Regions from separate parts of the Pelagibius sp. CAU 1746 genome, predicted to be linked through region 2. Evidence: predicted binding sites of a transcription regulator. Region 2 holds the regulator's gene; each other region holds the start of a gene.
The links. The regulator PhoB, encoded in region 2, activates phosphate uptake and scavenging genes when phosphate is short. The targets are predictions, from matches to a motif close to TNTCATAAAACTGTCA.

Region 1 (2,872 bases), 840 kb from region 2:
TCATCAGCGTCGAACTCCTGAAGGGGGAGGGGCCCGGATGGGCCGGCGGCCGGTGTCGTCCCGGCCTCGGCGGGCATCCTGGGCGCTCCTGATATATCTGTAAAATCGTTATTTTGTATAAGTTGGATAGGTTATGCTGATGGGTCGAGTGGACGCTTTTCTGACCGCCCCCTGGCGGAGAACCGGAGCCGGAGAGCCTTGCGCTACGTTCAACTGCGGGCCTTTCACTACGTCGCCATCTGCGGCGGCTTTTCCCGCGCCGCCGAGGCGCTGTGCCTGACCCAGCCGGCGATCTCCGACCAGGTGCGCAAGCTGGAGGAGGAATATGACGTCATCCTCTTCAACAGGCACAAGAAACAGGTCAGCCTGACCAAGGCGGGCCAGCAGCTGTTGGAGATCACCCGGCGCATGTTCGAGGTGGAAAAGCAGGCCCTGGAGCTGCTGTCTGAATCGCGCGCCCTGCGCTCCGAGTCGCTGCGCGTGGTGGCGGACTCCGCCCACCACATGCTGCACATCCTGGGGCGCTTCCGCGAGCGCTACCCCGGCATCGCGATGGTGGTCAGTTCCGGCAACTCCGAGGAGGTGATCGCCCAGCTCTACGACTACGAGGCCGAGGTCGGTATCCTGGGGGAGGTCCCGGAGAGCCGCGACTTCGAGGTCATCAAGCTGAGCTCCACCCCGCTCATCGCCTTCGCCAACAAGGATCATCCCTTAAGCCGGCGCAAATCGATCACCCTGGCCGAGCTCGCCGAGCAGATGCTGGTGCTGCGCGAGCGCGGCTCCAAGACCCGCCAGAGCATCGAGGCGGCGGCGCGCGGGCGCGGGCTGACCCTAGCGCCCTCGATCGAGGCCGAAGGCCGCGAGGCGGTGCGCGAGATCGTCGCCACCGGCGGCGGCGTCGGCGTGGTCTCCGCCGCCGAGTTCGGCCAGGACTCCCGCCTGGTGCCGGTTCGCCTCTCCGACTGCGAGGTGCTGATGGACGAGGCCCTGGTCTGCCTGCGCGAGCGCGCCGGCGGCAAGGTCATCAGGGCCTTCTTCGACACCGCCCGCGAGGTCGCCGCGGCCGGATGATCCGGCCCGTTCCGGGATACCGCTCGTCGCAGTTGCCGCCAAGCCGGCGCACCGCTTCTCAGGCGTGCTGCGCCGGGACATCGCCGTTGCGGCGGCACAAATCGATTGCCAGCCGCCGCGAATGAATTGTAAGTTTTCTTACATATAACTGTAATAAATCGTTCGCCCGTCTGGAGCCACAGCGCGCGGCATCAGGCGCTGCGGAAAAAAAGAGGTGGGCCTGCAGAGGAATGCCAGGGAGGAAGTCATGAGTTCCAGATTTTTCGCACTGATCGCCGGTCTCGGCCTGATGTGCAGCGCTTTGCTTTTCCAGGCGTCGACGGTTGAAGCCGATGAGTGCAAGAACCGCGGCACGCTTGACGAGATCTACTGCGACGAAGACGGAGATCTTGTTGCGGATGCCCCGACGGACCCGTCCAAGTGGCGCGATCCGTCGACCTTGGTCTTTACCTACACGCCGGTCGAGGACCCTGCCGTGTACCGGGATGCTTTCAGGCCGTTTCAGGATTACCTGGCAGAGAAAACCGGCAAGAAAGTCATTTACTACACAGTGCAGTCGAACTCCGCCGAGATCGAGGCGATGCGTTCCGGCCGCCTGCATGTCGCCGGCTTCTCCACCGGCCCGACCGGCTTCGCAGTCAACCTTGCAGGGGCCGTGCCGCTTGCCGTCAAGGGCACCGAAAGCGAGTTCCAGGGCTACAACCTGATCGTCATCGTCAAGACGGATAGCCCCTACCAGACACTGGCCGATTTGAAGGGCAAGAAGGTCGCGCACACGTCGCCGTCGTCCAACTCGGGCAACTTGGCGCCGCGCGCACTCTTCCCGGATCAGGGGCTGGTGCCGGAACAGGACTATGAGGTGCTCTACTCCGGTAAGCACGATCAATCCGTGCTTGGCGTCAACAGCGGTGACTATGACGCGGCGCCCGTCGCTTCCGACGTGTTCACGCGGATGGTCGAGCGCGGCGTCGTCAAGGCTGAGGACTTTCGGATCATCTATCGCAGTCCGAAATTCCCGACCTCTTCGTTCGCCTATGCCCATGACCTCAAGCCCGAACTCGTCCAGCAGATCCGCGAGGCCTTCAGGGATTTCCGATTTACCCCGGAGATGCAGGAAACTTTCGGCGGTGCGGATCGCTTCTTCCCGATCACCTACAAGCAAGACTGGGCCGTGATTCGTCAGATCGCCAAATCGATCGGCGAGGAATATGACCGCAAGGGGCTCGACGCCATGGCCAAGAAAGAAGCTGAAAAAGCGGCCAAAAAGTCGAACTGATGGACGGAGAAAACGGCGGCATGTCGTCGCAGATGGGTTCGCGGGGCCTTGGCCCCGCGGACTCCGCCGGTCTGCCGGCGCATTCGATGAGCATACACGGCCTGGTCAAGGAGTACGTGCCCGGCGTGCCCGTTCTCAGGGGCATCGACCTCGACATCGAGGGCCTGGGGATGACCGCCATCATCGGTCCGTCCGGCACCGGCAAAAGCACGCTTTTGCGTTGTATCAACAGGCTTGTGGAGCCCACCCAAGGCTCCATCGTGTTCGAGGGCGAGGATATCACCCGCCTTGGCCGCGCCAGATTGCGCCGGGCGCGGCGCAAGATCGGCATGGTGTTCCAGGAGTACAACCTGGTCGAACGTTTGACGGTGGTCGAGAATTTGCTGTGCGGGCGGCTCGGCTACGTGTCGCCGTTTAAGGCTTGGCTCAGAAAGTTTCCCCAAAGCGACGTCGACCGCGCTTTCGACCTGCTTGACGCAGTCGGGCTCGGCAAGTTCGCATATCAACGCGCAGATGCCCTTTCCG
Region 2 (2,872 bases):
CAACTCAACGCCATCGTGCTGCGCATGGGCGGTCTCGCCGAGGCCCAGATGGCCAATGCGATCGACGCTCTGGCGCGCCGCGATTCGGAGCTGGCGCAGAAGGTGGTCGCGGGTGACGAGGCCATCGACGAGATGGACCTGGAGCTGGACGAGAACGCGGTGCGCACCCTGGCGCTGCGCCAGCCCATGGCCAACGATCTGCGCGAAGTGATTTCGGCGCTGAAGATTTCGAGCGACCTGGAGCGCATCGGCGACTATGCCAAGAACGTCGCCAAGCGCACCTTGGCCCTCAACCAGCTTGCGCCCCACGAGGCGACGCGCTCCATCCCGCGCATGGCCAAGCTGGTGCAGGCGATCATCAAGGACGTGCTCGACGCCTACGCCAACCACGACCCCAACCGCGCGATCGACGTCTGGCACCGCGACGAAGAGGTCGACGAGATGTACACGGCGCTGTTCCGCGAGCTCCTCACCTACATGATGGAAGACCCGCGCAACATCACGCCCTGCACGCATTTGCTGTTCATTGCCAAGAACATCGAGCGCATCGGCGATCACGCCACTAACATCGCCGAGACGACACACTATCTTACGACCGGAAAGCGCATCCAAGGCGGCCGCCCGAAGAACGACCTCTCCAGTTTCCAGATCATGAATCCGGAAGACGTTGAGGAAGGCGGCACGGAAGACGGGGAGGGCGCATGAAACCTCTTGTCCTGATCGTCGAGGACCAGGAGGCCCTGGTCACGATGCTGCGCTACAACCTTGAAAGTGCGGGCTTCCGCATAAACACCGCGGGCGACGGCGAGGAGGCCCTTGTGGCGGCCGCCGAAGAGGTGCCGGACCTGATCCTGCTGGACTGGATGCTGCCGCTGATGTCCGGCATCGAGGTTTGCCGGCAGTTGCGCAGCAAATCGGAAACCAAGCGCGTGCCGATCATCATGTTGACGGCGCGCGGCGAGGAGAGCGACAAGCTGCGCGGGCTGGACAGCGGTTGCGACGACTACATCACCAAGCCCTTCTCGCCGGCGGAGATGATCGCACGCGTCAACGCGGTGCTGCGCCGGAGCAAGCCGGAGCTGAGCAGCGAGATGCTGACCTTCGAGGACCTGGCCATGGACCTGGCGGCGCACCGCGTCAAACGCAATGGCCAGGACATCCATCTGGGCCCGACGGAGTTCCGCCTGCTGCGCCACCTGATGCAACACCCCGGTCGCGTCTTCACCCGCGAGCAGCTTCTGGATTCGGTCTGGGGCCGCGACGTCTACGTGGAGCCGCGCACCGTCGACGTCCACATCCGCCGGCTGCGCAAGGCGCTGAACCAAAGCGGCGAGGAGGATCTGATCCGCACCGTGCGCTCGGCCGGCTACTCCCTCGACCGGCCCAGTGCCTGAATGACCTCGTGCTTCGAGACGCTCGCTGACGCTCACTCCTCAGCATGAGGTCAACTAAGCTCCTGCCTCATCCTGAGGAGGCGCGGCAGCGCCATCTCGAAGGATGCACCGCAATCTCCGAGCAGTTACTCGCGCAGCGGGCGGCGGACGCGGATTATGCCGTCTTCCGGTGCGCCGCGTTGAAAGCCCAGCTCGTCGCAGAGCGCCAACATGCGCGCGTTGTCGGCCAGCACGTCGCCCCAAACTTCGCTGAGGCCCCGCCTCACCGCGAAGTCCATGATGCGCTCCATCAGCGCGCGGCCCAGGCCGCGGCCCTTGGCGTCGGAGCGGATGGCGATGGCGAACTCGGCGCGCTGGTTGTCCGGGTCGGCGACCAGTCGCACCACGCCCAGGCCGCCGCGGTCTCCGCCCTTGGCGCTGTGGTCCTCGCCTGGCGCCGGGAAGGCGGCCAGCGCCATTTCGCGGTCGTAGTCGAGCTGCGTGAGGCGTGCCGCCAAGTCCGGCGGCATCTCGCGCATCTGCGCGAAAAAGCGCATGCGCACGTCTTCCGGATCCATGTGCCGAAAACCTTCGCGCAGGGCCTCGGCATCCTCGGGGCGCAGCGGGCGCAGGAAGATCTTTTGCCCGTCCGGCAGGGCGAAGGTCTGCTCCAACGCCTTGGGATAAGGACGGATCGCCAAGCGGTCGGCGCCGCAGAGCCTGCCGGCCTCTTCGCCGAGAGAGGCGCCAGCGAGGCGGATGCGGGCATCCAGGGCGATGACGCCCTCGCTGTCGGCCAGCAGGGGATTGATGTCGACTTCCGTGATCTCGGCCACGTCGATGATGAGCTGCGACAGGCGGACGAGGCAGGCGGCGACCTCTGCGATGGCGGCGGGCGGGCGGTCGCGGTAACCCTGCAGCAGCTTGTAGACCCGGGTCTGCTGCATCATCGCCTCGGCCAGCACCGGGTCCAGCGGCGGCAGGGCCAGCGCCTTGTCCTTGATCACCTCCACGGCAGTGCCACCCTGGCCGAACAGCATGACCGGACCGAACTGCGCGTCGTCGACCACGCCGAGGATCAGCTCCTCGGCCTGGGGGCGGCGGCACATGGCCTGCACCGTGAAGCCCTGCAGGCGCGCCTTGGGGGCCGCCTTGGCGATGCGCTTCAGCATGGCCTCGGCCGCCCGCTCGACCGCCTCGGCGCCTTCCAGGTCCAGCGCCACGCCGCCCAGGTCGCTCTTGTGGGTGATGTCGCGCGACAGGATCTTCAGCGCCACCGGCCCGCCGATCCGCGCGGCGGCCGCGCCGGCTTCCCCGGGCGTCGCCACCACCTCGGCCGGCAGCACCGGGATTCCGTAGGCCGCCAGCGCCTGCTTGGCTTCGGCCTCGTTCAGCCACTCGCGGCCTTCGCCGATTGCCGTGGCGGCGAGTTTGCGCACCAGGGCGGTGTCCGGCGCCGCGCTCTCCGGCACCGAGGGCGGCACCCGCATCAGCAGCGA
Region 3 (2,872 bases), 1.8 Mb from region 2:
GGGTCGCCGCTGCGATCATGCGCCGGCTTTGGGAAAAGGAAGAAGTCTGGGTCGCGGATTGTGTCGCCGTCTGCATCGTGTCCTCCAACTGCCTATAAGCTTCGGATAGGATCCGCTGGAAAGACATCCGCACGGCACGACGGTCCCGCCTGCCACTCCGCCCTTCCGAGCAACCCCGCCCGGAGTGAGTAAAATCTCGATGGCAGGTCTCCTGGCTCACGGGTCCTCGCTCCACTCCGCCTTCCCGGCCCACGCTAGGGCCAGTGGCTTGCCGGGTGTCGCTCTCCGCTCACAGTTGCGGGGGCAGCCACGGCTTCGGTCCCTGTAGGGTACGCCTCACCGTGTTCCCATTTAATCCGCCGCGCCGTTCGGACTGGCGGAACCATCTGGGGTGACTTTAACCGCGATTCTCCCCGCCCCGCAACATCTCCACGCGGCCCGTGTTGCGAGATCGGCGACCGGACAGTGCGCCGGCGCGCCCTCGGCAACGCGCCCGCCGGCGCCCGCTGCAGGCACTGCAGGACGCAGAGGCGTGGAACCTGGCTGTACTAGAACGTGATCAGGCCAAAGAGATAAGTGACTCCGACCACGACCACCACGGCGACCAGGATACCTTCGACCCAGCGCCAAAGACGCCGGCGTTCGCTGCCTTCCTGCTCGCTCTCGATGACCGAACGATACATGCTGTCTCCCTCCCCGTGCGGCTCCTGAATGGCCTTCCTTCCCGGAAGGTCCCGTTGTCCTGGAGCACCGTCCCTCGCGGTGCCGGGGACCCCGCACGTGGAATAAGGATAGCAAAACCCCATTTGGCCGAGAAGCCCTCACGACAGGGCGCCGGGAGGCGCCGCCATCACTGGCCTGGTAGCGACATCCAGGAGCGGTCCGCAGGCAACCCCAGGCCAATAATCTCTCCGGACAGATCTTAGAATTTGTTCCTAAACACTTGGCGGCGATCGGCGCGGTCCCGCGAGGCGGCCGGCGGCGGCGGCGCGCCACAGGACTTGGATAGCGGGATTGAGAGCCCCCACTCCACAAAGCGCGGCGGGACCGCCCGCCGGCTGCGTCCCGTCCCGCGTCACGAACTAAATGATTATTCTTAAGATCGGTCCAAGATACCGCTTTTGGAGAAAACGGCGCAAAATCGTCATTGCGGTGCAACATTTTTGTTGCATTCAAATGCAAGCCCCGGTATCACCGCGCCCATGAGTGACTCCACGAAAAACTCCAAACCGAAATCGGACCGCGCCTACGAGAAGAAGCGCCGGAACTGCCTCATGTGCAGCTCCGAGTTCATGAGCTCTTGGCCGGGCGAGCGCGTCTGCCAGAACTGCAAGTCCACCAGCGCCTGGCGCGAAGGCATCGCCGCCTAAGGCACGCGATCTTCCCTACCTGACCTTGTCGCCGCGGTTTCCGACTGCGGCGTCAATTGGTTCCGGGACCGGCAAAGGCCGCGCTGCGGCGCCCCCCGCCCGTCTCCACCTCGGTAAATGGAATTGATAAAACCGCGCGGGCCCGCCGGCCCGGCGCGGTTTCGTTCGTTGGCGCCCTCTGCGCCGCACGGCGAGGGAGCGGGATTGCGGCCTTACGACTTGATGTCGATCAGGCTGTCGGTGATTTCGTCCTGGGTACGGAACGCCGCCGCATTGGCTTCGTAGGCCCGCTGCGCCTGGATCTGCGTCACCAGTTCTTCGGCCAGATTAACGTTGGGAATGGCCGCCACGCCGGCGGCATCCGCGTCCGGGCGCCCCGGGGCGTAGACCTCGACCGATGGCGGCTCCACCGGACGCACCTCGGCCCGCACGCCGCCACCCGCGGCGGTGACGTCGTCCACCCGCTTGGGCACGTAGGCGCCCCGCCGCCCCGCCTCAGAGGCTTGGGCCGGGCCACCCTCTCGCACGCCGCGGCTGTGCATGTTGGCAATGTTGTCCGCCGAGACGGCCAGGCGCTTGCTCTGCGCCATCAGTCCCGACAGAGACGCCGAAAATCCGGCAATCATGGGCGACCCCTTCAGTCCACAGTAAGCAGGCGATCCTACGCCCCTGCGCATTCAAGTTCAAATATTTGAATTTTATACGATTTTTATGAAAGCACCGGAGCTCCGGCGGCCTTTGGCGCCGCCGCCCACTGGTTTCGGCCCGGCATCCAACATATATAGGCTTGATATATGCTGGATCGATATATTAAATGCGCTTCCGAGTAGTCATGAACTCTGGGCGATAACCTAATGGATGCAAAGACCCTCTGCCTCGGTGCCCTGCTGCGCGGCGAAGCCAGCGGCTATGAGATCAAGAAAGCCTTCGAGGAAGGGCCCTTCAGCCACTTTCACCAGGCCAGCTTCGGCTCCATCTATCCGGCCCTCAACGCGCTGAACGCCGAGGGGTTGATCGCCGGCCGTGCCCAGGCCCAGGACAAGCGGCCGGACAAGAAGCTCTACGCCATTACGGCGAAAGGCCGTAACGCGCTGATTGCCGCGCTGATGGCCGAGCCGGCGCCGGACGCCGTGCGCTCCGATCTTCTCTTTATCCTGTCATTTGCCCATTTCCTGCCGCCCGCGCGCGTCGGCCATCTGATCGATCAGCGTATCGCCTGGTACCGCGAGGCCTTGGATCGCATGGAAGACTGCGCCTGCGGCATGATCGCCTCACCCGGCTCCTCCTTCGTGCGCGGTATGGGGATCGCCGTCTACCGCGCCGCCGCCGACTACCTGGAAGCCCATCGCGACGAACTGGTCGCCGAAATCAGCGAGTCCGCCACGCTGGTGGCCGAATAGGGCCCTGATAACTCGCAGGGCGGGCGGAAACGAAGACCGCCGTTCCTGCGTATCGTGAAAAGACAACGACATGATGCCCACAAGCGAACGTCCCTTCTGTCA
Region 4 (2,872 bases), on a different contig from region 2:
AGGCAAGATTACGGTCCAGCGCCGCGGTCGGGCGGCGTCCGGTCTCTTGGATCGGATGGACGGGAAACTCGAAGGCGATGCCGCCGGCATCGCGGATGCCGTCGCGCAGACGCGCTGCGAGATCCAGATGAACGCGGTTGCAGGGCGACAGGTCGCTGCCGGTCTGGGCGATACCGATGATCGGCTTGCCGGAGGTCAGCTCATCCTTGGTCAGGCCGTAGTTCAGGTAGCGCTCCAGGTAGAGCGCCGTCATGCCGGGATTGTCCCTGTCGTTGAACCAGCTTTGGCTGCGCAGCCGCCGGTCCATCTTGGCGATCTTCACGGGGATACTTCCTCCAATCTTGGTTTTCTCTGCGACGCAGGCCGGAACGCCCACATGACCCGAAGACCCGCAGGGTCCGGCTGCGGCTTCGGCCTCGGGAGCGGTCCGCCGAATTCGAGTCCCCCACCCGCCGGAGTCACGCCTCGCCTTCCAGATCCCGCGGCCCGATGAAGGTCAGCAACTCGGCGGGCGCCTCGCCCAGAGTTTCCCAGGCCGCAATCCGGAGCCGCGCCAGCGCCGCGGTTGGAAACTTCTCGGCCAATCGCCGCCGCGCCGCGCCATGACCCCGGCCCGCTGCGCCGCGCGCCAGTTCCAGCGCCAGCCTCTGCAGGCCCGGATTGTGGGCAATCAGCAGAATACGGCCGGTCTCCGGCTTCTGGCGGCGAAGCACCGCGATCATCCGGCTCGGCGGCGCCAGGTAGAGCGACTTCAGGTAGCTGATTTCCGGCGCAGATGCCAGCGCTGCCGACACCAGCTCCAGGGTTTCCCGGGCGCGCCGCGCCGACGAACAAAGCACCAGGTTGGGCTCAAGCTTCTCGGCGCGCAGGTATTTTCCCATGAGTGGCGCCGCCCGGCGGCCGCGCTTGGCCAAAGGGCGCTCGAAGTCGTCCTCGGCCGCGGCCTTCCAGTCCGATTTCGCATGGCGCAGCAGCAGCAGTTCCGGCATATCGCTCCTTGAGTCCGCGGGTCCCGAAAGAAATGCGGCGGCCGCAACAAAACTGTCATGTTTCCGGGCTTGCCGCGCACGGGCCGGAGACGCAATGCTAGCCCGACTAGGCTTAACGGTCTCCGCCGGCGGCCATTCTAAGTGCCTCGGCGGGGCGAATACAGGGGCCTGACCGGCGAAGGCCGGCCCCGGGGCAAGGGGCCGCCGGACCGGAAGGCCGCCGGGAAAGGCCCGGCCCCAGGCGAGAGGCGGACGTCAGATGGCCAAGCCGAACCCAGGCGGATCTTCGGCGCCCTTGGAAACCGAGTTGAAGCTGCGGGGCGCCCCGGAGACGCTTCTGCGTCTGTGGCGGGCCTTGCCGCAAGCCGGCAGCGCTGGCGCGCCCAGAATCAAGGACCTGGAGAGCACCTACTACGACACCGCCGACTTGCGCCTGCGCAAGCGGGGGCTCGCCCTTCGCATCCGCCGCGATGGCGCCCGCTTTCTCCAGACGGTGAAGACCGGCGATACCGCCGCTTCCGCCGTGTTGATCCGCGGCGAGTGGGAGGGCGAGGTGCCATCCCCGGAGCCGCGGCCGGAGATCGTCGACGACCCGGCCATCCGCGCCGAACTGGACCTGATCTCCCCCGGCGACTTGCGCCCCGTCTTCACCACCCGCGTTCACCGCGAGGTGATGCAGGTGAACGGCACCGATTCCCTGGGCCGTCCGAGAACCATCGAGGCCGCCTTCGACCGCGGAGAAATCGAAGCCTCCGGCATCCGCGAGCCCCTGGCCGAGATCGAGCTGGAACTGCTGCAAGGGCCGCCGCGCGCGCTCTTCGATCTCGCCCTCACCCTGCAGGACATTGCCCCCACAAGGATCGAGACGCGCAGCAAGTCGGCGCGCGGTTATGCCCTGGCGACCGGGCGCAAGCCGACCTGGCAGCGCGCCGAAGCGCTGAAACTGACGGCCCGGATGCGGGCCGACGACGCCCTGGCGGCGATCCTTGGGGCCTGCCTCAGACACTGGACCGCCAATGAAGCGGCTGTCCTGGAGAGCGGAGATCCGGAAGGCGTTCATCAGCTCCGGATCGGCCTCCGGCGCTTCCGTTCCGCCCTGTCGGTCTTCGGCGATCTGCTGCCGCAGGAGACGCTTCAATGGCTGAAGACGGAAGCGAAGTGGACGCTGAACGCTCTGGGCGCGGCCCGCGACTGGGACGTCTTCCAGGCGGATCTCCTGGCGCCCTTGGAAGCGCATTACCCAGGCGACCCCGGCATGGCGGCGCTGCGCGCGGCGGCGCAGGACCGGCGGGCAGAGGCCTACCGGCAGGCCTGCGAGGCTCTCTCGGCCCCACGCTACACCCGCTTCCTGCTGCGGCTCGGCGCCTGGCTGGAAGATCGCGGCTGGCACTGCGCCGAGCTCGCCCCCGAACAGGCCAAGGCTCTGAAACGGCCGCTTCCGGACCTGGCCGCGGCGCTGCAGACCCGGCGGCACCGCAAGACCTTGAAACTCGGCAAGGGGTTCAAGACCCTGTCCGCCGCCGAGCGCCACCGGCTGCGCATCGCCGTGAAGCAGTTGCGCTATACCACCGAGTTTCTCCGCGGCCTCTACCCGGCCAAACGAGCCCGACGCTATCTGGCGGCGCTGCACGACCTGCAGGACAGCCTGGGGCATCTGAACGACGTGACGATAGCGGAACATCTGCTGGCCGAGCTGACGCGGAACGCCGGCCGGGGCAAGGCCGCCGGCCAGCTGCATCAGGCCGCCGGACGAATGGTCGGCTGGTACGGCCGCGCCCTGCTGGACTTCGAGCCGGACATGCGCCGCACCTGGAAGTCCTTCGCCGCCAGCGACCCGTTCTGGAAGAAGCCGCGGAAACCCGGAAGGAAGCAGAAGGCCTGAA

Region 1: phnD (phosphate/phosphite/phosphonate ABC transporter substrate-binding protein) is a predicted target of PhoB. The motif match lies at 1,210-1,225, and genes of this name have one in related genera.
Region 3: AAFN88_RS11555 (flagellar basal body rod C-terminal domain-containing protein) is a predicted target of PhoB. The motif match lies at 2,072-2,087, and genes of this name have one in related genera.
Region 4: AAFN88_RS17570 (CHAD domain-containing protein) is a predicted target of PhoB. The motif match lies at 1,032-1,047, and genes of this name have one in related genera.

The regions. Positions count from the first base shown of each region.
Region 1 is NZ_JBDOQT010000001.1:1,479,269-1,482,140, forward strand. Features, by position in the region: gene AAFN88_RS07090 (2-aminoethylphosphonate--pyruvate transaminase) at 1-4, opposite strand, end outside; gene AAFN88_RS07095 (LysR substrate-binding domain-containing protein) at 199-1,071, shown strand; gene phnD (phosphate/phosphite/phosphonate ABC transporter substrate-binding protein) at 1,319-2,347, shown strand; gene phnC (phosphonate ABC transporter ATP-binding protein) at 2,347-2,872, shown strand, end outside.
Region 2 is NZ_JBDOQT010000001.1:634,592-637,463, forward strand. Features, by position in the region: gene phoU (phosphate signaling complex protein PhoU) at 1-705, shown strand, start outside; gene phoB (phosphate regulon transcriptional regulator PhoB) at 702-1,394, shown strand; gene AAFN88_RS02895 (bifunctional acetate--CoA ligase family protein/GNAT family N-acetyltransferase) at 1,520-2,872, opposite strand, start outside.
Region 3 is NZ_JBDOQT010000001.1:2,436,344-2,439,215, reverse strand. Features, by position in the region: gene AAFN88_RS11570 (CbtB domain-containing protein) at 1-76, opposite strand, end outside; cobalamin riboswitch at 184-402, opposite strand; gene AAFN88_RS11565 (hypothetical protein) at 549-683, opposite strand; gene AAFN88_RS11560 (hypothetical protein) at 1,203-1,370, shown strand; gene AAFN88_RS11555 (flagellar basal body rod C-terminal domain-containing protein) at 1,583-1,996, opposite strand; gene AAFN88_RS11550 (PadR family transcriptional regulator) at 2,225-2,770, shown strand.
Region 4 is NZ_JBDOQT010000002.1:133,623-136,494, forward strand. Features, by position in the region: gene AAFN88_RS17560 (IlvD/Edd family dehydratase) at 1-307, opposite strand, end outside; gene AAFN88_RS17565 (histidine phosphatase family protein) at 459-989, opposite strand; gene AAFN88_RS17570 (CHAD domain-containing protein) at 1,249-2,871, shown strand.